One region of the Rhizobium sp. BR 250 genome, then DNA from elsewhere that is predicted to be linked to it. Evidence: predicted binding sites of a transcription regulator. Region 1 holds the regulator's gene; each other region holds the start of a gene.

The links. Region 1 encodes PhoB, which activates phosphate uptake and scavenging genes when phosphate is short. Its sites were predicted from a motif close to TGTCATNNANCTGTCAT; they were not measured.
Region 2: QD336_RS21810 (ceramide glucosyltransferase) is a predicted target of PhoB. The motif match lies at 6,107-6,123, and genes of this name have one in related genera.
Region 3: QD336_RS15665 (esterase-like activity of phytase family protein) is a predicted target of PhoB. The motif match lies at 9,045-9,061, and genes of this name have one in related genera.

What each region holds. Positions count from the first base shown of each region.
Region 1 covers NZ_JARWKW010000003.1:47,840-58,283, forward strand. The annotation lists gene QD336_RS05470 (aspartate aminotransferase family protein) at 1-695, opposite strand, end outside; gene QD336_RS05475 (GcrA family cell cycle regulator) at 1,127-1,660, shown strand; gene phoB (phosphate regulon transcriptional regulator PhoB) at 2,222-2,905, opposite strand; gene phoU (phosphate signaling complex protein PhoU) at 2,936-3,661, opposite strand; gene pstB (phosphate ABC transporter ATP-binding protein PstB) at 3,758-4,573, opposite strand; gene pstA (phosphate ABC transporter permease PstA) at 4,588-5,910, opposite strand; gene pstC (phosphate ABC transporter permease subunit PstC) at 5,907-7,391, opposite strand; gene QD336_RS05505 (substrate-binding domain-containing protein) at 7,665-8,699, opposite strand; gene phoR (phosphate regulon sensor histidine kinase PhoR) at 8,895-10,166, opposite strand; gene ppk2 (polyphosphate kinase 2) at 10,399-10,444, shown strand, end outside.
Region 2 covers NZ_JARWKW010000016.1:15,074-25,517, reverse strand. The annotation lists gene QD336_RS21850 (ABC transporter permease) at 1-867, opposite strand, end outside; gene QD336_RS21845 (ABC transporter ATP-binding protein) at 857-1,576, opposite strand; gene QD336_RS21840 (efflux RND transporter periplasmic adaptor subunit) at 1,591-2,889, opposite strand; gene QD336_RS21835 (hypothetical protein) at 3,128-3,283, shown strand; gene QD336_RS21830 (hypothetical protein) at 3,398-3,859, shown strand; tRNA gene QD336_RS21825 (tRNA-Arg) at 4,052-4,128, opposite strand; gene QD336_RS21820 (ETC complex I subunit) at 4,177-4,482, opposite strand; tRNA gene QD336_RS21815 (tRNA-Pro) at 4,749-4,825, shown strand; gene QD336_RS21810 (ceramide glucosyltransferase) at 4,879-6,021, opposite strand; gene QD336_RS21805 (DUF982 domain-containing protein) at 6,235-6,504, opposite strand; gene QD336_RS21800 (BON domain-containing protein) at 6,718-6,966, shown strand; gene QD336_RS21795 (DUF192 domain-containing protein) at 7,027-7,509, opposite strand; gene QD336_RS21790 (cold-shock protein) at 7,509-8,087, opposite strand; gene QD336_RS21785 (VOC family protein) at 8,280-8,720, shown strand; gene QD336_RS21780 (YcbK family protein) at 8,878-10,143, shown strand; gene QD336_RS21775 (glycosyltransferase family 25 protein) at 10,277-10,444, shown strand, end outside.
Region 3 covers NZ_JARWKW010000009.1:87,914-98,357, reverse strand. The annotation lists gene QD336_RS15700 (AI-2E family transporter) at 1-1,147, shown strand, start outside; gene hdaA (DnaA regulatory inactivator HdaA) at 1,140-1,868, shown strand; gene QD336_RS15690 (RNA degradosome polyphosphate kinase) at 1,970-4,168, shown strand; gene ppx (exopolyphosphatase) at 4,165-5,688, shown strand; gene QD336_RS15680 (DapH/DapD/GlmU-related protein) at 5,719-6,351, opposite strand; gene QD336_RS15675 (hypothetical protein) at 6,505-6,852, opposite strand; gene QD336_RS15670 (YunG family protein) at 7,022-7,369, opposite strand; gene QD336_RS15665 (esterase-like activity of phytase family protein) at 7,609-8,967, opposite strand; gene QD336_RS15660 (adenylate/guanylate cyclase domain-containing protein) at 9,111-10,139, opposite strand; gene QD336_RS15655 (hypothetical protein) at 10,385-10,444, opposite strand, start outside.

The sequences.
Region 1 (10,444 bases):
TAGGCGAAGAGTTTGCCCGTGCGGCCGACGCCGGTCTGGACCTCATCGAAAATCAGCAGCATGCCATGCTCGTCGCAAAGCGAACGCAGCAGCTGGAGGAATTCCTTGCTGGGCGCGCGGATACCGCCCTCACCCTGAATGGGCTCGATCAGAAGTGCGGCCGTCTCCTGCGTGATGGCGGCCTTCAGCGCGTCGACATCGCCGAACGGCACCTGGTCGAAGCCTTCGACCTTGGGACCGAAACCTTCGAGATATTTCTGCTGGCCACCGGCGGCGATCGTCGCCAGCGTGCGGCCATGGAAGGCGCCTTCGAAGGTGACGATGCGAAACTTTTCCGGGTGACCCTTGGAATAATGATAACGGCGCGCGGTCTTGATCGCGCATTCCAGCGCTTCCGCGCCGGAATTGGTGAAGAAGACCTTGTCCGCGAATGTCGCTTCCGTCAGGCGCTTTGCGAGTTTTTCCTGTCCGGGCACTTCATAAAGGTTGGAGACGTGCCAGACCTTTTCGGCCTGGGTCTTGATCGCTTCCACGAGGTGCGGATGGGCGTGGCCCAGCGAATTGACCGCGACGCCGGCCGCAAAATCCAGATATCGCTCGCCGCTTTCCGTGAACAGCCAGACACCCTCGCCTCGCTCGAAGCGCAGGGGGGCTCTTGCAAACGTATCGAACAATGGCGCGGCGGCTTCGGCCATGGCTGTATCACTCCTTGCGCGGATGCGCTGTCAGACGGTTGTCAATAGGCTGGCGAGGTTATCCCCCGCCTGAAAATCAAAAATGCCGCCTTGCGGCGGCACCGGCACTATTGTCACTTCGCCTGCCGATGTCAACAAAAGTCCGCATTTCCCGGGCGTCTCAAGCACTAGTAGACGGTGGCGAATGAGCCCCAAGGTGTTGCCTTTCAGACTCAACTCGCCAGCAAGTTGGGGAAAACCGGAAAATCGATTCCAGATGATTCCCCCGACTCTTGCCACGGAGTCGGGCTGGCACTAGGTTAATCGCTAATTACTAGACTGCATTGCGGCGGAACTAGTCACCGAAAATCTGGCGGAAACCACGCTTGCGGCACGCCCGCGGGGCGGAGAGGGATTCTGCCGAAAATACACGCGAAAAGCGGAGAAGCGGCATGAACTGGACAGACGAGCGAGTCGAGAAACTCAAGAAATTGTGGTCCGAGGGGCTTAGCGCCAGCCAGATAGCAGCACAGCTGGGCGGTGTCAGCCGTAATGCCGTGATCGGCAAGGTCCACCGTCTCAATCTGCCGGGACGCGTCAAGGCCGGCGGCCCTGTCACTTCGGCGCGTTCCGCGCCCAAGCGCACGGCCGCCCCTGCTCCCCGCGCGACAAATTTCGCGACCCGCGTCAACGCGACGCCCGCACGGGTCTTGAGCCGCTCCAACGCGGCAACGGCACTGCATGAGGAAATCGATATCGAGACCGCCGAAGTTCTCGACTATGTTCCCTCCAGAAACGTCGTAACGCCGATTTCCCGTCGCCTGACACTGACGGAACTGACGGAACGCACCTGCAAGTGGCCGGTCGGCGATCCGCTCAAGGACGATTTTCATTTTTGCGGTTGTGAAGCACTGGAATCTTCACCCTATTGCAAGTTCCATGCAAAGCTCGCCTACCAGCCGGTGAGCGAGCGTCGCAAAGCTTGAGTGTTGCGGCACGCATTTGACACTCAAAAACTACGGGCCTTCGGGCCCGTTTTTTTATGACATAAAGTCAGAGGTTCTTTGCGGTCTCGGAATCAACCCAAGGGCAGATATCCCGCACCTCGCCTTCCTGAAAACCGGGCATGTTCCACTGTCGGCCGGTTTGAATTTCTGGACAGGGTACACGACTTTGGTCCTTGCGGAGTTTCAGCCATATCGCGACGTGGCGTGCCCAAACAAAGCGTAACGTCGTCCTTGCGATGAGGGATTGCACCAGACACTCCGGCGTCATCCTTGGGCGTGTCGCGAGGATCCGCAACCTTTGATTTTTTGACGCGCATATCCTCCGGGAGGCGTTCGCCATCAACTGCAGGCGGTCTAGAAACCGGATGGCAGCGGTGTGATCCGACAATCCGGATTTACACCGCATTTAAAGCCCCCTGAGTACGATGCCCGCTTTTGAAAAGATCCATAGTCAAAAAGCCCGAAACCGTTTCCGGTTTCGGGCTTCTAAATTTTCGGTTGCACTATCGGCCTTGGCGAAACTGTGCCGTTTGGTCTGGCTCAGGCTTCCATCGAATATCCGGCACCACGCACGGTGCGGATGACATCCTGCATATGCGAAAAATTGAGCGCCTTGCGCAGGCGTCCGACATGAACGTCGACAGTGCGCTCGTCGACATAGATATCGTGGCCCCAGACGCCATCCAGCAACTGCGAACGGGAAAACACCCGGCCCGGAGAGGTCATCAGGAACTCCAGCAGGCGGAACTCCGTCGGGCCGAGGCGCACTTCGCGGCTTTTGCGGTGAACGCGATGGGTCTCGCGATCCAGCTCGATATCACCGCATTTCAGCACCGAGGACAGAACCTCGGGACGCGCCCGGCGCAGCATGGCCTTGACGCGGGCCATGAGTTCCGGCGTCGAGAACGGCTTGACGACATAATCGTCAGCGCCGGTGGCGAGGCCGCGAACCCTCTCGCTTTCCTCGCCGCGCGCGGTCAGCATGATGATGGGCAGGCGTTCGGTTTCCGGCCGCATTCTCAAACGCCGGCACAGCTCGATGCCGGAAACACCGGGCAACATCCAATCCAGAATGAGAAGGTCCGGAATACGCTCCTGCAGCCGGATTTCCGCCTCGTCGCCACGGGGTATCGTGTCGACGTCATATCCCTCAGCCTCGAGATTGTAACGAAGCAGGACGCTCAACGCCTCCTCGTCTTCCACAACTGCAATCTTGGGCACCATATGCTAACTCCGCAAGCCTTCGCCTGTCTGTTACTCGGTCACCGAACCGAGCGTGTTGGAACTGTCGTCCTTCGGACGCTCGCCCTCCGGCTGGCTGCCGGTGGTCATGTAATAGATCGTCTCGGCGATATTGGTGGCGTGGTCGCCGATACGCTCGATGTTCTTGGCGCAGAAGAGAAGATGCGTGCAGGTGGTGATGTTGCGCGGATCTTCCATCATGTAGGTCAGAAGCTCACGGAAGAGCGACGTATACATGGCGTCGATTTCCTCGTCGCGCTCGCGGATGGCATTGGCCTTCTCGGCGGAGCGGGTGGAATAGACGTCAAGCACTTCCTTGAGCTGTACCAGCGCTAGTTCCGACAGGTGCTCGATGCCGCGGGCGAGCTTGCGCGGCACGCCGGTTCCGGCAACCGCGATCACGCGCTTGGCGGTGTTCTTGCCAAGATCGCCAACGCGCTCCAGATCAGCTGCGATACGCAGGGTGCCGATGATCTCGCGAAGGTCGGCCGCCATCGGCTGGCGTCTGGCGATGGTGACGATGGCCTTGTCGCCGATCTCGCGCTCGGAATGATCGAGGATCGCGTCGTCGGAAATGACCTTCTGGGCAAGTGCGGCATCGGAATTGACGAGCGCACGCACGGCGTCGGCGCACATCTGTTCCGCAAGACCGCCCATTTCGGCGATGCGACGTGTGAGGAATTTCAATTCGTCGTCATAGGCCGACAGAATATGCGAATGGGTCGTTGTCTGTGTCATGGTCTAGTCCTCCGGCTTGGCCTTCATGCGCGTGCCCGGAAGCGGGCACGGCAGAGGCACCAGTCTTGTTCGGTTTCGAGAAAGCGCTGGCCAGGATCAGCCGAAGCGGCCCATGATGTAATCCTGCGTGCGCTGGTCGTCCGGATTGGTGAACATCTTGTCGGTTTCGTTTTCTTCGACAAGATGACCAAGGTGGAACATGGCCGTGCGCTGGGAAACACGTGCCGCCTGCTGCATGGAGTGCGTGACGATGACGATCGTGTAATTCGTCCGCAGTTCGTGGATCAGTTCCTCGACCTTTGCAGTCGCGATCGGGTCAAGCGCTGAACAGGGTTCGTCCATCAGGATCACTTCCGGGCTGACGGCAACCGCGCGTGCGATGCACAGACGCTGCTGCTGGCCACCGGAAAGACCCGTGCCGGATTCGTGCAGACGATCCTTCACCTCGTTCCAGAGACCCGCCTTCTGCAGGCTCTGTTCGACGATCTGGTCCATATCCGCCTTGTTGCGGGCAAGCCCGTGGATGCGCGGACCGTAGGAAATGTTTTCGTAGATCGACTTCGGGAAGGGGTTCGGCTTCTGGAACACCATGCCGACGCGGGCACGCAATTCCACGACGTCAATCTGCTGATCGTAGATATCGTCGGTGTCGAGCGTGATCTTGCCGGTGACCCGGCAGCCGTCGATCGTATCGTTCATACGGTTCAGGGTACGCAGGAAGGTGGACTTGCCGCAGCCGGACGGGCCGATCAGCGCGGTCACCGTATTTTCCCGAACGTTGAGGTTCACGTCGTAAAGCGCGCGCTTTTCGCCGTAATAAACCGAAACGTCCTTGCCAATCATCTTGTATGAAACTTCATTCATTTTCTTGTCCAGCGCCTTTTCAACTGCTGCTTCCGACAACATGTTCATTGCTCAATCTCCCTCTACCAGCGCCGCTCGAAGCGGCGACGCAACAGGATTGCGCCAACATTCATGACGATGAGGAACAAAAGCAGGATGATGATAGCGCCGGATGTCCTTTCGACAAAGGCGCGTTCGGCTTCGTTCGCCCACATGTAAATCTGCACCGGCAGGGCCGTGGACGGATCCATCGGCGTTGTCGGGTAATTCGCGACGAATGCCACCATGCCGATCAGGAGCAGCGGCGCCGTTTCGCCCAGTGCGTGGGCGAGGCCGATGATGGTGCCGGTCAGGATGCCAGGCATGGCGAGCGGCAGCACATGGTGGAAGATCGTCTGCATCTTGGAAGCGCCGAGACCGAGTGCGGCGGCGCGGATCGACGGCGGCACGGCCTTCAATGCGGCACGGGTCGCGATGATGATCGTCGGCAGCGTCATCAGCGTCAGGACAAGACCGCCGACCAGCGAAGCCGAGCGCGGAAAGCCCATGAAGTTGATGAAGACCGAGAGACCGAGCAGACCGTAAACGATCGAGGGAACGGCCGCGAGATTGTTGATATTCACCTCGATGAGATCCGTCAGACGGTTCTTCGGGGCAAATTCCTCAAGATAGATGGAGGCTGCAACACCGATCGGCAAGGACAGCACCAGGACGATCATCATCATATAGAAGGAGCCGATGAGCGCCACGCCGACACCCGCCGCTTCCGGACGGCTCGATGCGCCGTTAACAAAGATGCCGGTGTTGAAATGTTTGCCGAGCTGGCCGCTTTCGGCCAGCTGGTTCATCCAGCCGAGCTGCTGGTTCGAGATGCGGCGGTTCGCTTCATCCGCAGTCAGATCGACCTGGCCCTTGAAGGCACTGTCGACATCACCCGACGCCAGAAGCGTAACGGTGCGCGTGGTGCCGATGACGGCGGGATCGGCGACGACGATGTCACGCAGCTGCGTGCGCACGCTGTCCGAGATCATGACGTTGACGGCGCGAAGGCCGGCGCGGTCGGTCGGCGCAACGCCGAGAACCTTGGCAACCGCATCGCGGGCGATGACGGGGTAATTGGCCGTCATCAGCTTTGCGGGATTTGTGGCACGCTCATTCTTCGGATCGATGATCTGTTCCGAAAACTCGACCGGAACGGTGATCATCGTCTGCTGGAAGGCGGTGTGGCCCTTGGATACGACCGACCAGAGCAGCAGGAAGAGGAAGATGAGGCCGAAAGAAATCGCTGCCATTCCGTAGGCACGGAAGCGACGTTCGGCGGCATAGCGGCGCTTGATACCGATATCACGGCGCGTGGCCTTGTTCACGGCGCTGGCGCCGGCTGCGGGAGAGACGATGTCGGTCATTCATATTGCTCCCGGTATTTGCGCACGATGTAAAGCGCGTAGATATTCAGGCAAAGCGTGATGGCGAAAAGCGTGATGCCGAGCGCGAAAGCGACCAGCGTCTGCGGCGAGGTGAATTCAAGGTCGCCGGTAAGCTGGCTGACGATCTTGACCGTGACGGTGGTCATGGGCTCGAAAGGATTGAGCTGCAGGCGCGCCGCGACACCCGCCGCGAGAACCACGATCATGGTCTCGCCTATGGCGCGCGAGGCCGTCATCAGTACGGCGCCGACGATGCCGGGAAGAGCGGCGGGAACGATGACCTTCTTGATGGTTTCGGACCGGGTGGCGCCGAGGCCGAGCGAGCCGTCGCGCAGCGAGCGCGGCACGGCGGTGATGATGTCATCCGACAGCGACGAGACATAGGGGATCAGCATGATGCCCATGACGAAGCCAGCGGTGATGACGCTCTGCGCCTGGATGAAATTGGCGTAGTCACCCGTCGCCAGGCCGTTGATCTGCGCGGAGATGTCTCTGAGGAAAGGACCGACCGTCGTCAGCGCGAAGAAGCCGTAGACGATGGTGGGGATGCCTGCGAGCACTTCGAGCAGCGGCTTTGCCACCGCGCGAAAGCGCGGCGAGGCATATTCCGACATGTAGATCGCCGAGAACAGGCCGACGGGAACTGCGACCAGCATGGCGACGAGGCCGATATAGAGCGTGCCGGCGAGCAGCGGGATCAGGCCGAACTGACCGGAGGAGTCCGTCGCACCGGCTGCCGCAAACCGCGGATCCCACACGGTTCCGAAGAAGAACTGGTGCGCAGGGACCATGGTGAAGAACTGGATCGCCTCCGTCAGCATCGAGAGCACGATGCCGATGGTGGTGAGGATGGCGATGGACGAGGCGACGAGCAGCGCCGCGAGAATGACCTTCTCCACCTGGTTGCGCGCCCTGAAGCGCGGGGCGATCGCCCGCAGCGCATAGGCAGCACCGCCAAGCGCGACCAGAAGCACCGTCGCAATCATCGCGATGCGGCTGGTGGAAGTCATGGCGTTGAGCGCTTTGGCGGCATCGACCATGAACCGCTCGGGATCACCGGCGATCGCGACACCCTTTGATGCCAGAAGCGGCCGGACCGCAGCCGTGTCCGCCTCAACCTGCGCGGTTTCCTCCGGCGTCAGCCGCTGAAGGCCGCGGGCGATGGAGGTCACCATGCCATAGGTCAGGCTCTGCTGTGCCTCGGATTGCGCCCGGATATCCTCCGGGAAATTGCCGCGCACCGCAGAGGTGACGAGCAACGGGCTGACGACCAGCCAGGCACAGAGGATGAACGCCGCGGGCAAGACAGCCCAGACGACCGCGTAAGAGCCGTGATAACCGGCACGGGAATGCATGCTGGAGGGGCGACCACCAGACAGGACAACAGCGCGGCGACTGCCGAGCAGATAGCTGCCGATGCCGATGAGCGCCAGTATCAGCAAAAGGATCGATGTGTTCATTAGAGTTCCCTCGGCGTGCCTCAAGAGCACGGTGCGATATCGGGCAAATCAAAAAGTCATCAAAACGAGACCGCTGGACCATCCGGAGATGCTTGCCGCCTGACTGTAATAAAGTCTGGCAAGCGTCAAGGTTGATACATCCTATCCATCTGTAATCCATTAATAATCATGTGGATGGCGATGGATGGGAACTGTCAACCGGAGACAATCGCCGAGGCGGAATGGCACCGAAGCGGAACGAGGGGTGCGGCAGGCCGCACCCCTCTTTCTTTATTACATCGAAGCGCCGGCAGCGAACTTGGCGCGGATTTCTTCACGCTCTTTGTCCGGAGCGGCAACGAGGCCGTAGTTTGCGAGCGGGGAGTCGGGGCCGATCATTTCGTCAGAAACGAAGAACTCGACATATTCCTTGAGGCCCGGGATAACGCCCAGGTGAGCCTTCTTCACGTAGAAGAACAGCGGGCGGGAAACCGGGTACTTGCCGCTGGCAACGGTTTCCGTGGACGGAACGACGCCGGAAACAGTCGCAACCTTCAGGCGGTCAGCGTTGTTTTCATAGAAAGCGAGGCCGAAAACGCCGAGGCCGGTCTTGTTGGCGTCGATACGGGCCAGCGTTTCGGTGTAGTCGCCGTCGATGTCGACTGCAGCGCCGTCCTTACGGACTGCAACGCACTTGGCAGCAGCCTGCTTGGCATCGGTGATCAGCTTCTTGATGGCGTCGGTGGCGCCAGCTTCCTTGCAGCCGTCAGCCATGATCTTCTCTTCGAAGACTTCGCGCGTGCCGTGCTTGGAACCCGGGATGTAAGCAGCGATCGCTACGTCCGGCAGTTCCTTGTTGATTTCGGACCACTTCTTGTAAGGGTTGGCAACGAGCTTGTCGTCCTTAACGATTTCAGCGGCGAGAGCGAGGTAAAGGTCCTTCGGCTCAAGCTTGATGTCCTTGTTGGAGGAGTCCATTGCAAAGACGATACCGTCGTAACCGATCTTCACTTCCTGAACGTCGGCAACGCCAGCAGCCTTACAAGCAGCCAGTTCGTCGCTCTTGATCTTGCGCGAAGCGTTGGCAACGTCGATCGTGCCTTCACCGACGCCGGAGCAGAATGCCTTCAGACCACCGCCCGTGCCGCCGGATTCAACGACCGGAGCCTTGAAGTTCGGGAAGGTCTCGGCAAAGGTTTCGGCAACGATCTTGGCGTAGGGCAGAACCGTGGAGGAACCAGCAACCTGGATCTGGTCGCGAGCAGCGGCGGCGCCAGCGAAGGCGACAGAAGCCACCAGGGCTGCTGCGGAAAATTTAGCGAAGTTCATTTGTCTCTCCCGTCGTGGGCTTTGTTGTGGACGCAGCCGATAGCGACACTCGCTCTTAGCTTGCGCTCGGCGACCTTTTCTTAACCACCGTAGCCACATCCTTTTATGTCACTTCAGTGAAAGATTTGTGACAACCTAAATTATTGATTTAATTTATAAAGTTTTGTGATATTAAAAGCCGCAACGTCCTTTATGTCAAAATCTGACGGTGAAGTCCGTGCCATTGCCCAGTTCCGATTTAATAATGAGGCGGGCGCGGTGGCGGGTGAGGATGTGCTTGACGATGGCAAGCCCCAGCCCCGTTCCCTTTTTCGAGCGGCTGTCGGCGACGCTGACGCGATAAAAACGCTCGGTCAGGCGCGGCACGTGTTCGGCGGGAATGCCCGGTCCCTTGTCGATGACGCTGACCTCAACCGGCTTGCCGGGTTCGGCCCGCAGCCAGACATCCACGACCTTGCCTTCCTGGCCATATTTACAAGCATTTTCAACGAGATTCTGGAAGACCTGCACCAGCTCGTCGCGATCCCCCTGCACTTCCGCCGGGCGGTCGGGCAGATGCAGCGTGATGGTCACATCCAGCTCGTCGGCAAGCGGCAGCAGCGCATCGCGCACATGGCCGATGACGGGCACAAGATCGACCTTCTGGTCCGGCGCGATGTTTGCCCGCAATTCCAGCCGCGAAAGGGACATGAGATCGTCCACCAGCCTGCTCATGCGGGTTGCCTGGTCCAGCATGATGGCAAGGAAGCGCTCCTGCGCCTTTGGGTCGCTGCGCGCCGGCCCCTGCATGGTTTCGATGAAACCGCGCAGGGAGGCGAGCGGCGTGCGCAATTCGTGGCTCGCATTGGCGACGAAGTCGCTGCGCATACGGTCGATGCGGCGAAGCTCCGAGACGTCACGGAACGACAGGATGTAGAATGGCGGGCCTGCCCCCTCGCCCACATCCGCACGGGCGATGCGAACGATGAAGACCCGTTCGGAGGGAAAACGCTCCGAATGTTCGACCTGGTTGGGCTGGCCGGTGGTGATGGTTTCGCGGATGACATCCAGCAGGCCGGGCGAGCGCAGCCTTGCAGAAATATGCGCGCCGGCGGGCAGCTGGCCGAAAGCGCGTTCGGCCGCACCGTTCTGGAACAGGACGCTGGCATTCTTGTCGAGGATGAAAACGGGCGTGTCCAGCACTGCGAGGCCTGCCCTCACACCGGAAACAACGCTTTCACTCGGCGCTTCCGGCTCGTCCGTTTCCTCGCCCCTATTTCCGTTCTTTTCGGAAACCGTGGCTGGCCGGTCCCGAACGGTGAGAATGGCAATGATGGCGCAGAACCACAGGGCGGCGGGCATATAGGGCGTGTTGAGCTCCGCAACCGCCACGACGGCAAGCATGCTGACGATGAGAAGGGGCAACCAGTTCCGCCCGAGCTTTCTTCCCAGGAGCCTTAGTCCACCATCGCCTTCCGTGACTGCCATTTCAGCCTGCTTTCCATTCTCTGTCTGACAGCGCATCGAAATCTCATAGGCCAGCTTTATGACAGAGATTCATCATCGCGCATTTTCCACAACGTATATGCGCAAAATCGCAGCCGCAATCGTCACCGCCGCCACAGCCCCGCCAACCGGTCCTCTTTCACTTGAATTCCGGCAATGGATGTGAACTCATTGGCGGCGAGTTGCCTTTACACAACAACAGCCGGAGGAAACCATGGCCGAAGAAACGAAGAAGCGGACGGTCGAAATCACCATTGGCG
Region 2 (10,444 bases), on a different contig from region 1:
CAGCAGGCTGACGGCCGCGACCGCGCCCAGAAGCCCGGTCAGCAATGTCGTCGTGCCCGTCATGGCCGAGGCGATCTGGGTCATGTCGTTGACGGTGAAGTCGTCCTCACGGCCGATGCCGATGCGGCGGCGCTCACGCAGCAGGTTCTGCAGGTCGCTCTGCACCTTGGCGGTGGAAACGCCATCCTGCGCCGAGACCATGATCGAAGAAATGGTGGTGGTGCCGCCGATGCGCCGCTGGTGGATTTTCAGCGGCATGATGATGGTGTCGTCCTGATCGTCGCCGAGGCCGGACTGGCCTTTTCTGGCGAGAACACCGATGACGGGGCAGGAGATGTTGCTGACGCGGATCGTCTGACCAACAGGGTTTTCCGCGCCGAAAAGTTCCTGCCGCACTGTTTCGCCGATGATGCAGCCGATCTGGCCGCCGCGATCTTCGGCGGGCTGGAAGTCGCGGCCGAGAGCGATCGTCCAGTCCTGCGCGATCAGATAATCATTGGTGGTGCCGATGACGCTTGTCTGGTGGTTCTTGCCGCCGAAAATGACGGTTGCTGCGGAACTGCGGTTCTGGGGCGCGACAGCACGGATGCCTGTGACCTGGTTGCGGATGGCCTCGACGTCGCGGTCATCGAAGCGTTTGGCTTCGGTGCTGGCCCGTCCGGGGCCGAACTGGCCGGGGCGGACGAACAGCATGTTGGTGCCGAGCCGCGAAAGCTCCGATTTCACCTGTTCGGTCGTACCGTTGCCGATGGTGACCATGGCAATGACGGCGGCGACGCCGATGACGACGCCAAGCACGGTGAGGAAGGAGCGCAGGAGGTTGCGGCTGATGGCGCGCAGCGCAAGACGCGACGTTTCAAAGAACATCGGTAGTCTCCTTCTTGTCCGCCGCGCTGTCGGAGGCGAGATGCCCATCGACGAAACGCAGCAGGCGTCCCGCGTGGGCGGCGATATCCTCTTCATGGGTGACCATGACGACCGTGATGCCCCTGTCACGATTGAGCGCGGTGATCAGCTCCATGATCTCGATGCTGGTTTTCGTATCGAGATTGCCGGTCGGCTCGTCGGCCAGAAGCAGGGCAGGGCGGGTGACGATGGCGCGGGCAATGGCCACACGCTGCTGCTGGCCGCCGGAAAGCTCCTGCGTGGTGTGATCCTCGCGGCCTTTCAGGCCCACCTGCGCCAGCGCCTCCATGGCACGTTCGCGCCGTTCGGAAGCCTTCATGCCGCGATAGATCAGTGGCAGCTCGACATTTTCCACCGCCGAGGTGCGGGAAAGAAGATTGAAGCCCTGAAATACGAAACCCAGCATGTGCCGGCGCAGCAGCGTCAGATGCTCATTGTCGAAGCCGCTGGTCGGTACGCCCTGAAACAGATATTCGCCTGATGTCGGCACGTCCAGACAGCCGATGATGTTCATCGAGGTGGATTTGCCCGAGCCTGATGGCCCCATGATGGCGACGAATTCCTTCTCGCGAATGGAGAGGCTGACGCCGTCGAGCGCGCGGATCGCCGCTTCGCCGCGGCCATATTGCTTGACGACATCGCGGAATTCGATGAGCGGCGGCTGTTGCATGCGGTTCTCCTCCGTCAGCCGGCGTTGCGGGCCGTTGCGTCGGTAATCACCTGATCATCGGCTTTCAACTCGCCCGATTTTACCACGGTATGCTGACCGTCGGTGGAGCCTGTTTCGATGGCGACGGAGACCGGCGTGTTGTTGCGCAGCACCCACACGGTTCTCTTGCCGGTCGCGGCCTGACCGGCATCGCGGTTCTGCGAGCGTCCCATGCGCGGCGGGCGGAACAGGCTCATCAGCCCGCCACCACGGGAGGCGGATTCGCGCGGCGGCGTATAACGAAGCGCGGAATTCGGCACCAGCAGCGTGTCCTTGATTTCCTCAACGATGATATTGGCGGTCGCCGTCATGCCGGGGCGCAGCAGCAACTCCGCATTGTCGACCGTCAATATGCCCTTGTAGGTCACCACATTGGACACGGTTTCGGAGGCGAAACGGACCGTTTCGATTTCGGCCGGGAAGCTGCGGTCGGGATAGGCATCGACATTAAACGTGGCCTTCTGCCCGGTCTCGACCTTGCCGACATCGGCCTCATCCACCGAGACCTGCAATTCCATATGGCGCAAATCGCCGGCGATGGTGAACAGCACAGGCGCGTTGAGCGAAGAGGCGACGGTGGCGCCGGGATCGACGCTGCGGGTGAGGATGACGCCATCGATGGGCGAGACGATCTTGGCCTTGCCGAGATTGACTTCGGCGAGCCGCAGATCGGCTTCGGCCGAAAGCACGGTCGCTTCGTTGACCTCCAGCGTGGCTGCGGCCGCATCATGGGTGAATTGCGCCGCATCGAGATCCTGCTGGCTGGACACCCGGTTCTGCACCAGCGACCGCAGGCGCTCCATGGATGTCTTTGCCGAGCCGAGATCGGCGCGCGCCTTCAGCACATTGGCCTTGGCGGAGGCGAGCTTGGCGCGGGCGCTCTGCACGTCGGCTTCGAGCTTGTTGGTATCCAGCTCCGCCAGAACGTCTCCGGCCTTGACCGGGCTATTATAGGTGACGTTGACCTTGCGCACCGTGCCGGACAATTCGCTCGATATATCGACCTGATCCGTCGGCTGGACGGAGCCGGTGGAGGTGACGATGACGGACAGATCGCCCTGGCGCGCCGCTTCCGTGGTGTAGCTATAGGCGACGCCCGCCGCACGCGACTGGTAATAATAACCCAGGCCACCGCCGATCAGAACAAGGAAGGCGGCCACATAAAGATAACGGCGCGATTTCTTCTTCCTGCCGTTTCTGTTCGTTCCCAGAATCTCACGCAGATCGGGTTGGCTGTTTGGTGTATCGCGGCCAATGCCGTTGGCGTCATTCATTCTCGTCACCCGCAAAATTCAAAATACCACAGAGGGTTGTTTCCGCTCAGCGGTTTATCCGTCCATCTGTCGTTCTGTATTCCTCTGATTGTGGGAAGTGACATAGCTTGCCCCAAGGGTGAAGTGAAAACTTGGTAATATTTATGATAGTTCTGGTCTGATAGAGATAAGCACTGGAGAGCCCGATGCCACCGACACGGCAAAAGGTTTCAGCAGCGACAGTCAGGACGATGATGAAATGAACGACAATGTGGTGAAGTTCCGCAAACCGGTGCCGCCGAAAAAACCGCGCGAACCGCTGGGTCCGAAAGCGAGGAAGGCTTTGACGATTGCGGCTGTCATTTTGTTTTTCGTGGCTGCGTGGGGTTATTTCACGCTGATGGGGCAGGGGTAGGGCGAAAAGTTCGCCGAAGCGGGCGGATGGCGTTCCTGAATGCCATTATTCCAATGACCGCGATTGTGCAGCAAGTCAAAACTCTCGGCCATCAAATCAAAGGAACCCTCCCGAATGCACGACAGAGTTCAAAGCGCTATCCCCAACCTAGTTCCGGAAGTAGTTGATAAATTGGAACGCCTTATCATTGATGTTGTCACAAGCATCGATGAGGGACGAGATTGCACAGATCAGCTTGCGGCTATTAACACGTTTTCTGGCAATCAAAATTATAACAAAGAAACGTTTTTTAAGCTCTATAGCTGGACGAGTGAAAGAGAGTTCGCCGAGTTGATCTCGATGGGGCCTCCCCCTAACATTCCTGACTTAACCGTGGACGAAATTGCTGCATGCTTGGATATTGTGGAGAGTGCGGCTGAGCCACGCGCAAGCTTTTGCTTTCGCATTTTAGAGCAGAATTTTCCGACCGTCTCCATAACGGATCTCGTCTACAATCCGGATATAAAACTAGATAATTTCGCCTTGGCAAATGAAATACTCGACCACGCATCAAAGCCCAACATCATCCGGCTGTAACTATCGAAACATGGCCGATAGCCAGCACCACCATTGGAGATTTGACCTGTGGCATTTAGAGGTGCAGTCTACCTTACGATAACGGCACACTTCTCGTCGGTTCGCCCGTATAGTCAGGCAGACTGCTTCCTGCGGCGAAGAAGCAATCGGACATCAATGCGAACAGTCATTCATGGAAAAGTAGAGAAGCGGTGGCGACCCCTGCAGGACTCGAACCTGCGACCTACTGCTTAGAAGGCAGTTGCTCTATCCAGTTGAGCTAAGGGGCCGTCATGCCGGGCAATCGATACTCCGGCAAAAACTTTGATCGTCGTGTTTCAGTGCGTCCAGGGCTGGGTGCGGTTGAAACGAAAATTGTCGGTGTAGGAAACCACCTTGCGGGTTGCTTCTTTCGGCAGGATGACGCGGTATTCGATGCCCTTGCGCTGGGCATAGGCTTCGGCCTGTTCCTGCGTCTCGAATGTTAGCTTGACCTGCTGCTTCATGTCGGAGCTGGAGGTATAACCCATGATCGGATCGATCTTGCGCGGAACCTCGGCGTCGAATTCCAGAACCCAGACATTGGTCTTCGCCTTGCCGGATTGCATGGCGGTTTTTGCAGGGCGGTAAATCTTCGCAGACATGTCGAAACTGCTCCGGTTGGACAGTGGGGCGCAACACCCCGAATTATTCTTCACGTACCTGAATAGAATAACCAAATCGTGTCAGGAACGTTGAATTTGAAATGGACTGACTTCAGGTGAGAGTCAAGACGATTATCCCGCGCTTTCCTTTCGCGCCACTGCAACGCCGGCGACGGATTTTGCCGATCGAGGCCGCGACTGAACAAAGATGAATTTCCCTGTTGCGGACTTCAGGTGAACCGTGTATTCCCCAGCCATCGCCTCGGCGGAGTGTAGCGCAGTCTGGTAGCGCATCTGGTTTGGGACCAGAGGGTCGGGAGTTCGAATCTCTCCACTCCGACCATTTTAAAGCAAAACATCAGCTTTCCGGCGTAACCTCTTTCAAAAAACCAGTATTTATTCCGCCGATGGTCCGGCCAGCGTGCTCTCCGCCGTGCCGATCGTCATCACATTGCCGCGCCATGCCACCGCGCTGCCGATCCAGCTGCGTGCCCAGACGACGGGCATGATCATGTCGCGGGCGATCATGGCCGGCAGCGTGTGGAGCGATACCGGCCAGCCATTAAGGGCGGCAAGCGCCAGTTCCGGCACGTACATGAGGGCGAGCGCGGCAAAGGCCGTTGCCACGAGGTTCACATCCATCATGGTAGCGGCGGCGAGCGCGAGGAGGAGTGGGGGAAGTGCGCCGGTCAGGATTTCCGGTGCGAAATATTGCGGGAAGGTCACGCGTCTCAACCGCGCCCAGCGGGTCTGGCGCGACCAGATTTCGCCGGCATGGCGCTGGCCGAGTGGTTGCTCGAAGGGAGTGGAGACCAGATGCACCTTGCGGCCGGCGCTTCGCACCAGCTTTGTCGAGGCGGCGTCTTCGGCGATTTCGGCGGCGAGGGCGCGAATGCCGCCATTCTCCTCCAGAAACGGCTTGTTCCACAACATCGACTTGCCCTGCGCAAAACCCATGCCGATCGCTTCCGCAGCATATTGCCAGCGCCCCTGCGAGCCGTTGAGGAAGGCGCATTCCACATGTGCCCAGAAGCCCGCCGGCCGCGAGCCGAGCGGCGGCGAGCAGACCAACCCGCTATCCTGCCGCCAGGCCGACATCATGGTCGTTATATAGGATTTCGGCATCAGCACGTTCGAATCGGCGAGAATGACCCATTCGTGGCGGGCGGCGCGCCAGCCCTTGACGCAATTGTTCAGTTTCGGATTGGCACTGATGCGGTCGTCACCGATCAGCAATTGCGCCGGCACCGTGGGGAAGGCCGATTGGGCTTTGCGCACTTCCGCGATCACGGGATCGAATTCATCGGCGACGCAGAACAGCAGCTCGTAATCCGGCCAGTTGAGCTGGAAGGCGCGCGACAGCGTCAGCGGCGTGAAATTTTCGACGCCGCGCAGCGGCACGACCAGCGAGACCGGCGGTTTCTTCCGCACAAGCTCGTTTTCGGCATCGCGTCTCGTCAGCCGCCAGCCGGCCAGAACGATGCCGAGAAGATTGAAGGCAAGGAGCAGAATTGCGCAAAGGGCAAAGACAGTTTCCATGCTGGCCAGTTCCACTCCCAAGCTTTCGGCGGTTATTCCGCCAATCGATTCCATGGAATTCGTCTCTGCCGATTATAACGTTTGCGTGACAGTTACATGTCATCATCCGCAGGCGGACGGGCTGCGCCGCGTGTGAAAACCTGGTGAAGACACATGGCCGCAAAAGAAAAGCCCTCCGTGGTGAAGGGCCCAATCGTCACGATGACATGAATTCTAGTGGATGTTCAGAATATGGGCATGGCTGCTTGCAACGAGAAACGATTCTCGCGCTATTTCGATGTCGCATTTGCCGGCGATCGCATCGAGGCAGTTTTTGCAGGCTTCCTGATGTTCCGGGCCGTGTTCCTCCGGCCAGCGGTACATCAGCATGTCCAGCGCCACCAGCGGGCTGTAGATTTCCACAGCCGCCGACAGTGGCAGGTGGATCGCCACCGGCTTCATCCACAAGGCGTGGTGACACGGCTCCGTTCTGTTAATCAGCATATCATTCTCCTCCCTGTTTATCTGGTCTCGACAGCCTTTCTCACTCCCATGCGCGAAATGTTTGCCTCACGAAATGGTTCCCGATCACCTAAAATGTGATCGATCAGGGGGTTCCAATTTTCCAAGATGAATGGAAGATGAACGAATAGATGAACCGGAGATGAACAAAACCGCCCATCAGGCGTTGTTGTGTCCATAAGAAGGAGAACGCATATGTTCAATTTGTCAGGCATTCAGGAAAGCTTCTTCGGGGATCGCATGGCGGGCGTCTGCCAGGCGATTACCTCGGCGCTGGCCTTCGAATCGGGCCTCGAAAAGTCACGTATTTCGGCAAGCGTCGAAAATGACGTGATCTATCTGGAAGGCACGGCCGATTCGGTCGAGGCGATCGACATCGCCATCAATCTCGCTTCTTCCATTTCCAATTGCCGGGTTTTGAGCCATATCGAGCCGGTCTACTGATTATTGCGTCGGCCGGGTGAAACCTCGTCCGGCCCGTTCAGACGCAATAACGCGGCAATCTTACTTTCGGTTGCCGATTTGCGCACTGCGGATCATATCGCCCGGCTTGATGCCATAGCGTTTTGCAGTGCCGCCATTCAGTTCAAGAACGAAATTCACCGGGCCGCGGGAGCTGATGATGGCTTCCGAATGCGGAACCGCGTTCTCGTGGATATGGGTGATGCGCCCGTCGCGGGCGATGAACAGCATGTCGAGCGGGATGAGGGTGTTGCGCATCCACATGGCGACGTCGCGTGACATACCGAAATCGAACAGCATGCCACTTTCAGGCGGCATCGACTTGCGGAACATCAGGCCCTGTTCGCGCTGGGCATTGTCCAGCGCCAGCTCGGCAGTGAAATCGTGGGTTTTGCCCGAGGCGGTTTCAATTGTCAGTGGCTCTGACGTGAATGTCAGCCGTTCCTGAGACTGGGCGGCGCCCGCAAGCGTGAAAAAAAGAAGCGCCAGAATGGCGCTTTTCACCATCTGGGGCAGGGCGGCCATCAATGCGACATCCCGATGGAGACCGGGTTGTCGGGGTGGATTTCCGCCGCCATCAGGCCCTTGTCGCCATCGCCGAAACGCACCAGCACCACCTGGCCGGGGCGAAGCTCCGTCAGGCCGAAACGGCGCAATGTTTCCATGTGCACGAAAATATCTTCCGTTCCTTCGCCGCGCGTCAGGAAGCCGAAACCCTTGGTGCGGTTGAACCACTTGACGATGGCGCGCTCAAGCCCGCTCGAAGGCGTTACCTGTACATGGGTGCGCACCGGCGGCAGCTGCGAGGGGTGAACGGCGGTCGTTTGATCCATCGACAGGATACGGAAAGCCTGGAAACCGCGGTCGCGGCGCTGGATGAGGGCGACGATGCGCGTACCTTCAAGAATGGTCTGGTATCCGTCGCGGCGCAGGCAGGAGACGTGCAGCAGCACGTCCTGCGTGCCGTTGTCCGGCACGATGAAACCGAAACCCTTGGCGACATCGAACCATTTCACGACGCCGGTAATTTCGGTCAGGTCCACGGCATCGCCCGAAAGGTCCTCGACATCGACTATCGTTTTCGATGACATCCTATCAGCCATATCCTGCCAACCCCTCGATTACGCGCCACACATCGGTCAACTGATTCCTGTGCGCCAGATTAACATCTTGGTAACGGTTCCACGCAAGCCCTAGTTTTTGATTTGCGCAGCTGCTTTTATGTCGCCGTCCTTGTCCGGGGCTTGCCGCCAGGCGTTTAACGGTCCCGGACCCGTGTAATGGAGAGGAAGAAAATGCGGTATCTGCACACAATGGTTCGCGTCAAAGACCTTGGCGAATCACTGAAATTCTATTGCGACCTGCTGGGTCTTGCGGAAATACGCCGAATCGAGAACGAAAAAGGCCGATTCACTCTGGTGTTTCTTGCCGCGCGTGACGACATTGCTGCGGCAAAGGAAAACAAGGCGCCGTGCCTGGAGCTCACCTACAACTGGGATACCGAGGATTATACCGGCGGCCGCAATTTCGGCCATCTGGCTTACGAGGTCGACAATATCTACGATTTCTGCGCCAGCCTTCAGCAGAACGGCATCGTCATCAACCGGCCGCCGCGCGACGGACACATGGCCTTCGTACGTTCTCCGGATGGCATTTCTTTTGAAATCCTGCAGAAGGGCGAAAGCCTCGCACCAGCCGAACCATGGATATCTATGCAGAATACCGGTTCCTGGTAGGGATTTTCCGGCCAATAGCGGCGTTTTCGGGCGCTCTTGCCTTATCCCGAGGGGATGAGGCATAGTCCGCGAATCGAAACGGCCAGTCCCGTTTTGGGGGAAGCACACGATTCCGTTCCCGTGCTGCTGTTGGAAATGCAAGATACGGAGGCCACCCATGAAAACTGTCGAGGGCGCGAAACAACGCGTTTCCTGTCAGCGTCTCGTCATTGCGGTTTCGCTGCTCGGGCTTTCCGGATGCGTTTCGGCGGTGACGGATGACGAGATGGCCGCCAGTTCCAAGAAGCCGGAAATTGCCGCACAGCATAAGCCGCAAACCGCAGCCGTTGCTCCCCAGACATCCGGCGCCCAGCCGGGGCACTATGTGGATCCCGCCGTGGCATCGGCCGCCGGAGCGGCCACGCCTTCCCAGCCGCAGCACGCCGGAGGTCCCGCCCAGGTTTATGGCGCTGCCGCCGATATTGGCGGATTGACGACGCAGCCGACGGCAATTTCTGCCGGGACGGCCAGCATCTATTCCACGGCATCTGCCGTCGCGCCCGCCGCTGCGGCGGGTGCACCGGGCGCGGCCCCCGCCGCAGCGGGCGCTCCTTCCCAGAAGATCATGCCGGCTGTCAGCAGCGTCTATTCCGCGCCGGTGCAGGCGGCGCAGCCACAGCCGGTATCCGTTCCGGTTCCGGCAGCCGCGCACGTGCCGGCGGAACAGCACAGCGAAAATCGCCAGCCCGCCGCCGTGCCGGTGCCGCAGCCGCCATCGGCGCAGCTCGCCGCCGCTGAGCCGGCGGCCAATGCCGGAACGACGGGCGAAGGGCAGGAAAGCGAAGGCAAGGGCGTGACGCTTGCGGCGTTTTTCGCCGGCGCGGCCAAGAAGCGCCTGCCGAAGATGATTGAAAGCGGCACGGCGGGCAACACGCAGGTCGCCGCACTTCCCGGTGCCTCGGACGGCTCGATGGGCATTGCGCTTTCCGGCCGCTCGATGATGTCCGATGAATTTGACGATGCCCATCTCGACGAAGAGGATGACCAGCCGACCGGCCTGATGAAGCTCGCTTCGCTTTCCGGTCTCACCCGCGTTGCCCCGAACGGGCTTTTCCTGCAGACGGACCGGGTCGAAGTCGGTTGCTTCAAGCCGGAACTGGTGCGGATGATCAAGGATGTGGAGCACCACTATAACAGCCCCGCAATCGTCACCTCGGGCTATCGCCCGCCAAAGGGCATAAGGCAGGGCTCCAAGCACTATACCTGCGATGCCGCCGATATCCAGATCAAGGGCGTCTCCAAATGGGAGCTTGCCACCTATCTGCGTTCCCTGCCTGATCGCGGTGGCGTCGGCACCTATTGCCACACCGAATCGGTGCATATGGACACGGGTGAACCGAGAGACTGGAACTGGCGTTGCCGCCGCACCGCTGCGCGTAAGTAATCTCCCTCAGCCTTCCCGTCGAGAATCGTGCGGTTTCGCGCGCTGTCGAGACGGGACATCCCTTCCGCATGGACGTCCGGCCTTGCTTGCTGTAGGAGGCTGTCCTTCATCTTAAGCTTATGGTGCCTTGCGAATGCAGCCGATCTCCACCTTCCCGATATACATCATTTCAATTGCCCGGGCGCGGGCGCGGCTTGATAAGATGCTGGAGAGTGCCTCCGGGCTGGGCCTGGACCTGCGGCCGGTGGAAGGGGTGGACGGCAAGAGCCTGTCGCCGAATGACTGGCGGGATTTCGACCGG
Region 3 (10,444 bases), on a different contig from region 1:
CACGAGCCTGCGCCGGCAGGTGTTTTTCTGGATCGGCGTGCTTGCCGTCTTTGTCCTGTTCCTGATGGTCTTCAGCTCCATTCTCCTGCCTTTCGTGGCGGGCATGGCGCTTGCCTATTTCCTCGATCCGGTGGCCGACTGGCTGGAACGGCGGGGCTTGAGCCGGTTGATGGCGACCGTCGTCATCCTCGTTTCCTTCGTGCTGATCTTTGCACTGTCGCTCATCATCATCATTCCGCTGATCGTCGCCCAGGCATCGGAATTCATCACGCGCATCCCGCAATATGTCTCCTCGTTGCAGCAGCTGATCGCCGGCGCCGATACCAACCTCCTGCCGGACTGGGTGAGCAGCCAGATCGACGCGGTGAAGGAGAATTTCTCCAAGCTTCTGACCGAAGGCGCCGGTTTCATCGGCACGCTTTTGACGCAGATCTGGAATTCCGGAAAATCGCTCGTCGATGTCATGTCGCTTCTGGTGGTCACGCCCGTCGTCGCCTTCTACCTGCTGCTCGACTGGGACCGGATGATCGACAAGGTCGATAGCTGGATCCCGCGCGACTACGTGCACACCGTCCGCCAGATCGCCCGCGACATGGATAAGACGATCGCCGGTTTCGTGCGCGGGCAGGGGTCGCTCTGCATCATTCTCGGGGTTTATTACGCCGTCGGCCTGTCGTTGGTGGGCCTGAATTTCGGCCTGCTGATCGGCCTTTTCTCCGGCCTCATCAGCTTCATTCCCTATATTGGTTCGATGGTCGGCCTCATCCTTGCGGTCGGTGTCGCCATCGTGCAGTTCTGGCCGGACTATATCTATGTCTTCCTGACACTCGTCGTGTTCTTTTCCGGCCAGTTCATCGAAGGCAACATCCTGCAGCCGAAGCTTGTCGGCAAAAGCGTCGGCCTGCATCCGGTGTGGCTGATGTTCGCCCTCTTCGCCTTCGGTGCGCTTTTCGGTTTCGTCGGGCTTCTGGTCGCGGTGCCGGCTGCCGCGGCGGTCGGCGTGCTTGTCCGCTTCGCCTTGTCGCGGTATCTTGAAAGCGATCTCTATCACGGGCACGCCGCCAACCTTCCCTGGGACACAAATCCTGCCCTGGAAGAAGGGGAACGTCCTCCGGCAAGGTTGACTCTCAGAGCTGACGATGACTGACCAAATCAAAACCGACAACGCCCGGTCGAAGGCCGAGCAGCTGCCGCTCGCATTCTCGCACCAGTCCGCTTCCGGCCGGGAGGATCTCCTCGTTTCCGCCTCGCTTTCGGCTGCCGTCAGCCTCATCGACGAATGGCCGAACTGGCGCTCGCCCGTCGTCGTGCTGGCCGGGCCGCCGGGTTCGGGGAAATCGCATCTCGCCAATATCTGGAAAAATATTAGCGACGCCCGCGATATTCACCCGAAGGCCGGTGCGGATGCCGCGCGCGCGGCTGAAACGGGACCGGTTCTTTTCGAGGACGCCGATCGGCGCGGTTTCGACGATACGGAACTTTTCCATGTCATCAACAGCGTGCGCCAGCACGGCACCACGCTCCTGATGACCAGCCGGCAATGGCCGGCCGCATGGCCGGTGACGCTGCCGGATCTGCGTTCGCGCCTCAAGGCCGTGACGGTGGTGGAGACCGGCGAGCCGGACGAGGCGCTGCTGGCGCAGGTGCTGGTGAAACTTTTCGCTGACCGGCAGCTTTATATGGACGACAAACTCATAGGCTACATCGTCAATAGAATGGAGCGTTCGCTCGATACCGCGCAGACGATTGTGGAGCGGATCGATCGGCTGGCGCTCGCGCGCGCAACACGGATAACCCGTCCGCTGGTGGCGGAAGTTCTCAATGCGATGGACACGGTACCCACGGGCAGCGGATTGGACGACGAATAACTGTCACAGTTCCGTCGTCAAACTGTTATACGGGCAAGAAGGACGATCACGCGATGCAACAGGATCACGGGACGGAAACAGCTAAGGGGATGGAAAAGGGCATGGACGCTGTCGCGCAGGAAGATTTCAACAAGGTTCAGCCAGTGAACGAGGGCGAGAACCTCTGGGATAGCCCGGCGCGCTTCATCAACCGCGAATTCTCCTGGTTGCAGTTCAATCGCCGCGTCCTCGAAGAAACGCTGAATACGGATCACCCGCTGCTGGAGCGGCTGCGTTTCCTGTCCATCTCGGCCGCCAACCTCGATGAATTCTTCATGGTCCGCGTCGCCGGCCTCGAAGGCCAGGTACGCCAGAAGATCACCGTCAAGACGCCCGATGGCAAGACCCCGGCCGAACAGCTGGAAGATATCCTGAAGGAAATCGACAATCTGCAGATGGAGCAGCAGGCTTCGCTTGCCGTTCTGCAGCAATATCTTGCCCGGGAAGAAATCTTCATCGTGCGGCCGGCCGCACTTTCGGATGCGGACCGTACCTGGCTGGAAACGGAGTTCGAGGAACGCATGTTCCCGGTGCTGACGCCGCTCTCCATCGACCCGGCACACCCGTTCCCCTTCATTCCCAATCTCGGCTTTTCCATGGGCCTGCAGCTCGACAGCGTCAACGGCCGCGAGCCGATGACGGCGCTCCTGCGCCTGCCGCCGGCGCTTGACCGCTTCGTGCGCCTGCCGGATGAAAAGAACGCCATTCGCTATATCACGCTCGAAGATGTGGTCGGCCTGTTCATTCATCGCCTTTATCCGGGCTATACCGTTCGCGGTTCCGGCACGTTCCGCATCATCCGCGACAGCGATATCGAGGTGGAGGAAGAGGCGGAAGATCTGGTGCGCTTCTTCGAAAGCGCGCTGAAGCGCCGCCGTCGCGGTTCCGTCATCCGTATCGAAACCGACAGCGAAATGCCGCAGTCGCTGCGCCAGTTCGTGGTGCATGAGCTGGGCGTTCCGGACAATCGTGTCGCCGTTCTGCCCGGCCTTCTCGCGCTCAATACCATCTCGGAAATCGTGCGCGCGCCGCGCGACGACCTGAAGTTCGAGCCCTATAACGCCCGTTTCCCCGAGCGCGTGCGCGAACATGCCGGCGATTGCCTCGCCGCCATCCGCGAAAAGGACATGGTGGTCCACCATCCCTATGAGAGCTTCGACGTGGTCGTGCAGTTCCTGCTGCAGGCCGCGCGCGATCCCGACGTGCTCGCCATCAAGCAGACGCTCTATCGTACCTCCAATGACAGCCCGATCGTTCGCGCGCTGATCGATGCGGCCGAAGCCGGTAAATCCGTCACTGCGCTGGTGGAACTGAAGGCGCGTTTCGACGAAGAGGCAAACATCCGCTGGGCGCGCGACCTGGAGCGCGCCGGCGTGCAGGTGGTGTTCGGCTTCATCGAACTGAAGACCCATGCCAAGATGTCGATGGTGGTGCGCCGTGAAGACGGCAAGCTCAGAACCTATTGCCACCTTGGTACCGGCAACTACCACCCGATCACGGCGAAGATTTACACTGACCTGTCCTTCTTCACCTGCAATCCGAAGATCGCCCATGACATGGCGAATATCTTCAACTTCATCACGGGTTACGGCGAGCCGGAAGAGGGCATGAAGCTGGCGGTTTCGCCTTATACGCTGCGCGCCCGCATCGTGAAGCACATCAATGAAGAGATCGAGCACGCCAAGCGCGGTGCGCCGGCGGCGATCTGGATGAAGATGAATTCGCTGGTCGATCCGGAGATCATCGATGCGCTCTACCGCGCCAGCGCTGCGGGTGTGGAAGTCGATCTGGTCGTGCGCGGCATCTGCTGCCTGCGCCCGCAGGTGGCGGGACTGTCGGACAATATCCGCGTCAAATCCATCGTCGGCCGCTTCCTGGAACACAGCCGCATCTTCTGCTTCGGCAATGGTTTCGGGCTGCCTTCGGACAAGGCGCTGGTCTATATCGGCTCGGCCGACATGATGCCGCGCAACCTCGACCGTCGCGTCGAGACGCTTGTTCCGCTCACCAATCCGACCGTGCACGAGCAGGTTCTTTCACAGATTATGCTGGGCAATCTCATTGACAACCAGCAGAGCTACGAGATACTTGCGGACGGAACGTCAAGGCGCATCGAGGTGCGTAAAGGCGAAGAACCGTTCAACGCGCAGCACTATTTCATGACCAATCCCAGCCTTTCCGGACGTGGTGAAGCCCTGAAATCCAGTGCGCCCAAATTGATTGCCGGGTTGATTTCCTCCCGCAAGAAACAGGCTGAATGACTCGATCAGAAGCACAGGGGCGGCTGACCGGCCTTGCCCCCGTTTCCGTCATAGATATTGGTTCGAACTCCGTTCGTCTCGTTGTATATGAAGGCCTTTCCCGCGCGCCCGCGGTGCTGTTCAACGAAAAGGTCCTTTGCGGCCTTGGCAAGGGACTGGCGCTGACGGGCCGCATGCATGAGGAAGGTGTCAGCCGGGCGCTGATGGCGTTGAGGCGCTTCCATGTGCTTTCCGAACAGGCGCAGGCGCAGAAGCTTTATGTGCTGGCGACGGCTGCGGCGCGTGAAGCGGAAAACGGCCCGGATTTCATCCGTGAAGCCGAAGCCATTCTCGGCTGCGAGATCGAGGTGCTGTCCGGCGAAAAGGAAGCACTTTATTCGGCCTATGGCGTGATCAGCGGTTTCCATGATCCCGATGGCATCGCTGGCGACCTCGGCGGCGGTTCGCTCGAGCTCATCGACATCAAGGGCAAGAGCTGCGGCGAGGGCATCACCCTGCCGCTCGGCGGCCTGCGGCTGTCGGAACAATCGGACGGCTCGCTGGAAAAGGCAGCCACCATCGCCAGAAAACACGTCAAATCCTTTGCGAAGCTTCTGGCGGCGGGTGAGGGGCGCACCTTTTATGCGGTCGGCGGCACCTGGCGAAACATCGCCAAACTGCATATGGAGATCACCGGCTATTCGCTGCATATGATGCAGGGATATGAATTGCCGCTGGAGGAAATGCTGAATTTTCTGGAGGAGGTCATCGTCTCCCGGGACAGCAAGGATCCGGCCTGGCAGGCGGTCTCCAAGAACCGCCGTTCGCTGCTGCCCTTCGGCGCCATCGCCATGCGCGAAGTCCTGAAGGTGATGAAACCGGCAAAGATCGCCTTTTCGGCGCAGGGTGTGCGCGAAGGTTATCTTTATTCGCTGCTGACGGAAGAGGAGCGGGATTCCGATCCGCTGCTGGTCGCGGCGGATGAGCTTGCCATTCTGCGCGCCCGCTCGCCAGAACATGCGCGCGAACTGGCGGACTGGAGCGGTCGCACCTTTCCGGTCTTCGGCATTGATGAGACCGAAGAGGAGAGCCGTTACCGGCAGGCGGCCTGCCTTCTGGCCGATATCAGCTGGCGCGCCCATCCGGACTATCGCGGCTTGCAGGCGCTCAACATCATCGCCCATTCGTCCTTCGTGGCGATCACCCATCCCGGCCGCGCCTATATTGCGCTCGCCAATTATTATCGCTTCGAAGGCCTGAACGATAACGGCACCACGGAGCCGCTTGCGGTAATGGCAGGCGAACGTCTGCAGGAACTCGGCAAGCTGCTCGGCGGCCTGCTGCGTGTCGTCTACCTCTTTTCGGCCTCGATGCCGGGCGTCGTCGACCATCTGAAATTCCGCAAATCCGACAATCCGGATCTCGATCTGGAATTCGTCGTGCCGCATGATTATTGCGATTTCGCGGGCGAGCGTCTGGATGGCCGTTTGCAGCAGCTGGCGAAGCTGACGGGCAAGCGACTGGCCTTCGTATTCGAGTGACGAGCGGCGATGCCCGTCTTGCGGCGCTGGCTACGACCAGCGCTCGCAAAAGGCTTCGATATCGCTCGACTGAAAGTCGGCAAGCCGCGCCATGATCGTCTCGAATGGCCAGTCCCACCAGGCGATGGAAGCAAGCTTCGCCGCGATGGATCGCGAAAAGCGCTCGCGAATGATTTTCGCAGGAACACCGCCGACGATGGTGTAGGGCGGCACATCTCTGGTGACCACGGCACCGGCGGCAAGTACCGCGCCGTCTCCAACCGTTACACCCGGCAAGACGATGACCCCGTGACCGATCCAGACATCATGGCCGATGATGGCGCGATCCTGCTTTCGCTGGTCGAAAAAGGCGTCGTCGCGCACCGCATCGGCGGAGTAATATTCCGGGCAGTAGCTGAAACGATGCATGGATGGCCGGTCCATCGGATGGTTCGGCGCACCGATCCTGACTTCCGCGGCGATGGCGCAGAACTTTCCGATTATCGCGTCCCCTACCATGCAGCGGGGACCGAGATAGGAGTAGCTCCCGAGTTCGACATTATGCAGCGAGGTATCAGCCAGAATTTCGCAGCATTCACCGATGCTTGAATCCCTTATGCTCGCTGTCGCATGAATAACGGTCTCTGCGATTTTCGGGCGCTTGATCTGAGCGGTCGAGTCCATTCCAGTCTCCGGATTTCGCGCCTGCTTAACCGGGGATGATGAAGGGTCTGTGACGCGGGATGGTGAAAGCAGTCCGGTCGTGGCCGCCGGCTTTTCTCTCAAGTGCGGATCACGCCGGTTGCTCGCGCAGACGTCTTCTCTTCATGAGGCGCATCACCTGACGGTGACATCGACCGGGGTTTCTTTTTTCTCCCAATAGTGCTCGGTTATGTTCCGAGCGTTGCGAATGATGTGACCGGCGATTTCAGGGTCTCCGCCCTCGAAGGTCTTCGGGTCGGCCCCGCATAGGAGCAGGAAGAGCTGCTGATGCGCGACTGCGGCAAAATAGTCATGGGGCGGTGGCTGCATGTCCGAATCGACGGTCTTGAACGCTTCAGCGACCTCTTTGCTGGCGCGCTCAAGGGCGGCGTGAATGCTCGCCATCATCGCCGCTTCCTTGCGTTCCAATATATCCTGGATCTGCCGCTCTGCCGGTGTCGGTACCGGACAACTCTCACTCATCAAAGACTCTCCTGTCACTGCGTCCATTGCGCCAGCCAGGATTATCGCATTGATTGTGACCGCTTTGCGGAAAGGCAGAAATTGCGGTTGTGGAACGGGGCGGAATAATTGCGCGTCATGCCGGAAGTCGCCGGGTAAACCGCAGGTGCGAAATTCCCGCGTAAACGGTTCAGCCGTGCCCCAATGCCTTTCTGATGCAGGCGCTGAGATAGGCATATTGCAGCGGCGTTATCGTCGCCATGGCCTCCGTGCGGCTGGCAAGCCTGTCCTGATAACCGACCGGAATATCGAACTGGGCGAAGGTGAAGTCCCAGCGAATGCCTTCGACGATATTGTAGAAATGCTCGGCGCCGCTGACAGCGGTTTTGGCGAGTTCACCGCCGAAAATATCCTGCACCACCAGGGCGGTGACGCTGCCTTGTCCCTTGGCGGGGTTTTCGCGCGACCAAAGGCTGCTGGTCTCACCCGACCAGCTTTTCTTCAGGGCGTAATATAGTCTCTCTGCATGGTCCTGCATGAAATGTCTTCTTTTCCGCAAGCATGTTTCGGTTAAAGCATTTCCAGCAAAACTGTGCTCGGTTTTGCGTCCGGAAATGCGCAAAAACAAAGAGTTAGAGCAATGGAGGTGAACCGGTGTTCACCGGAATTGCTCCAGCTCTGGAGAATCGGAACGGAGCGCCATGCAGACATTGTGTCTGCCGGGCGCTCCGTCGGGATCATTCGCCGCTGCCAAAGCGATTGACAGCAGCTTCGGTCTTACTTGGCGTCAAGCAGGTCCTTGACGTCCAGCAGGACGAATTCGTTGTCGTCAGCCTTGTCCAGCGCACGGCCGGCCGAGAAGGGCAGGTTGTTGTCGTTGCCAACGATGATATGCGTGGCATCGACGCGGTCGACATTCTCGATGGTGACGAAAGGCATGTCGTAATAACCGTTGCCGCCGCCCTGACGCTTCTTGTTGTCGGGGTCGGAGATTTTCAGAAGATCGATATAGCCGATCTTGCGCGCGGCCTTGCCGACATTGGCGTCATTGAACTCGATCTTGTAGATGCGCTTCACCTTGGCGGGCACGGCAAAGCAGTTTGCTTCCGGCTTCTTCGGGTCGGCGCAGGCCTTGTCGGCGGTGCCGGCGCCATTGTCACGTTCGATGACCAGCGCCGTGCTGTCGTCCAGCATGTTGAAGTCGCCGATGGCTTCGCCGCCCTGGGCCAGCGGGTAGAGCCAGCTGCGGCCGGTCCATTGCTTCTTGGCGGTGTCGAGTTCGATGATGCGCAGCGCGGTTGCGCCGTCTTCGGTCTTTTCCACCTGGCCATCAGCCATGTAAAGCGGACCTTCCAGAAGGCCGTAGAGCTTGGAACCATCTTTGGAAAGCGCCATGCCTTCGTAACCGCCGGAACGCTTCAGGTTGAAGGCCGGCATCTTCTGTGTCGGGTTGCCGGGCAGGGCAAGCGTGGGATGATCCGGAGACTTCACCTCGATGTCGCCGGCCTTGGTGGCGATGACGTCGGTCAGCTTGCCGTCGCGGGTGAATTTCAGGATGTAGGGGCCGAATTCTTCGCCGACCCAGAAGCCATCGGCAACCGGCTGAATGGACTCAACGTCGAAATCCGCGCCGGTCAGATAACGCTTGGCAGTGCCTTCGAGAACGATGGGGAAGGGCGCCTTCATGTCCGGGTCGGAAAGGAACACGGTTTCAAGCGCATTGACCTTGCCGGCATCCCAGTCGAGTTTCAGGTGGTGAAGCATCAGCATGGCGTCGCTGGAATTGAGCTTGGAACCGAAGCCATTGTCGGAAAGGCTCCAGAAGCTGCCATCGGGCATGGCCTTGATGCCGGAAAAGCCCTGCATCGGCTGGCCGTTGAACGGCATGGAAAGGCCGGTCAGGCGCATGCCGTCCTTGCCGGGCACGGTGCCCAGGCCTTCGGCGCGCTTGCGGTCGGCGGTGGTGAACTTGGCGGAGGTCTTGAGGTGCTCCGGCGCATCGGCGGGCGCCGCGATGATGGTGTTGGCCGGCAGGATGGCGTGGGAGACGAGCTTTGCCGGAAACTCCTGCTCTGCAGCGTGCGATGCGGTGGCAAGCGTAAGAAGCGCGCAGGAGGCGAAAAGAATGTGCTTCATGATGGTGACCCCTCGATACCTGTTGAAGACTGGATTGACGCGATAGGGTCGTCGCATGACAGGCAAGTGATTGCCGTTTGAAGCTTTGATGAAATTTTATGACGGCCATCACCGACAGATGGCCTCTGGGGGCCGAGAGGCCCTTATGCGGCGGAGGCCTGTTGCTGGCTGAGCGTGCAGACGCCAAGCGTCTGGCCACGGCCCTTCACCGCATGTTCGCCGAGATATTCGCTGCGCACGCCCTTCGGGAGCACCAGCTGGTGAGCAAGATCGGCGGAAATCAGCACCGGATGGCCGAGCATCTTGCTCAGCGATTCGAGCCGCGAGGTCGTGTTCACCGTATCGCCGAAATAGGTGATCTTGTGATGGTCGACGCCGATTTCGGCGGTGATGACCGGACCGCCATGGATGGCGAAGCGCAGGCGCGGCACTTCGCCGAAGCGGGAAAGCCAGATGTCGCGCTTGTCCTCGATGGTGGCCTGGATATCGAAGACGCAGCGCACGCAGGCCGCCCGCCGGATCGCCATGTGATAGGGCCAGGTGATGATGGCGGCATCGCCGATATAATCATCGATGACACCGCCGTGTTTCCTCACCGGTGCGGCATAGCTTGCGAAGATTTCTCCAAGAAACTCCTGGGCCTTCAGGTCGCCATGGGTTTCGGCGAAGGAGGTGGAGCCGACGAGATCGATGAAGATGAAGACGCGGTCTTCGCTGACCGGGCGGCGATAGCGCCCGAGAATGAGATCGATGAAGATATCGCGGCCGAGAAGCTCACGCACACGCATGATGAAGACGATGATGCCGCAGACGATCAGGGTAAAGATCAACGTCTGCACCTCGGCATGCACGGCCCGTTTCCAGGTACCGGGGAATATCCCGCTCAGCCACAGGATCGTGCCGCCGAGCCCGAAGCCGCAAAAGACGAGGATGGCGTAGATGATGAGACCGACGGCGATATAGGCAGGCGTCGGCAGGGCGCTGACCTGCCGCGACAGGCCGGGCATGATGTAACCGCGCTCGAAAGCGAGAATCGGCGCGCAGGCGAAGAGCGCATAGGTGGCGCCGATCAACGCGCCGCCGCCATATTCCAGAAAGGCGTAGGCCACGCCGCTGCCGGCCACGGCAACGAAGAGCACCACGTAATCCAGGATGGGCAGCAATTTTCTCATATCGGTTCTGGTCTCGGGAAGGGAAGGCCCGCCGCTCCCTTCGGGCGAAGCATCTGTTCAGGTCATATGCGACATTAATGGGGAAAAAGCGCCGCAAAAAGTGAGCAATCGGTAAGGTTGCATGAAGGATTGGCAAGGCTGTTGCCCCGTTGCCGCAAAACGGGTGCGGATGCGCCGTTGCGGCTGAGATGTTTTGTCGCATTTTTGGGGGCGCGAAACCGCGATCCGCCTTTTCTGGAACCGCCCTAATAGGAGGTTCTGTAATAGACCGTTTCAAGCGGGGATTGCGGCCGGTCCTCTTGCGT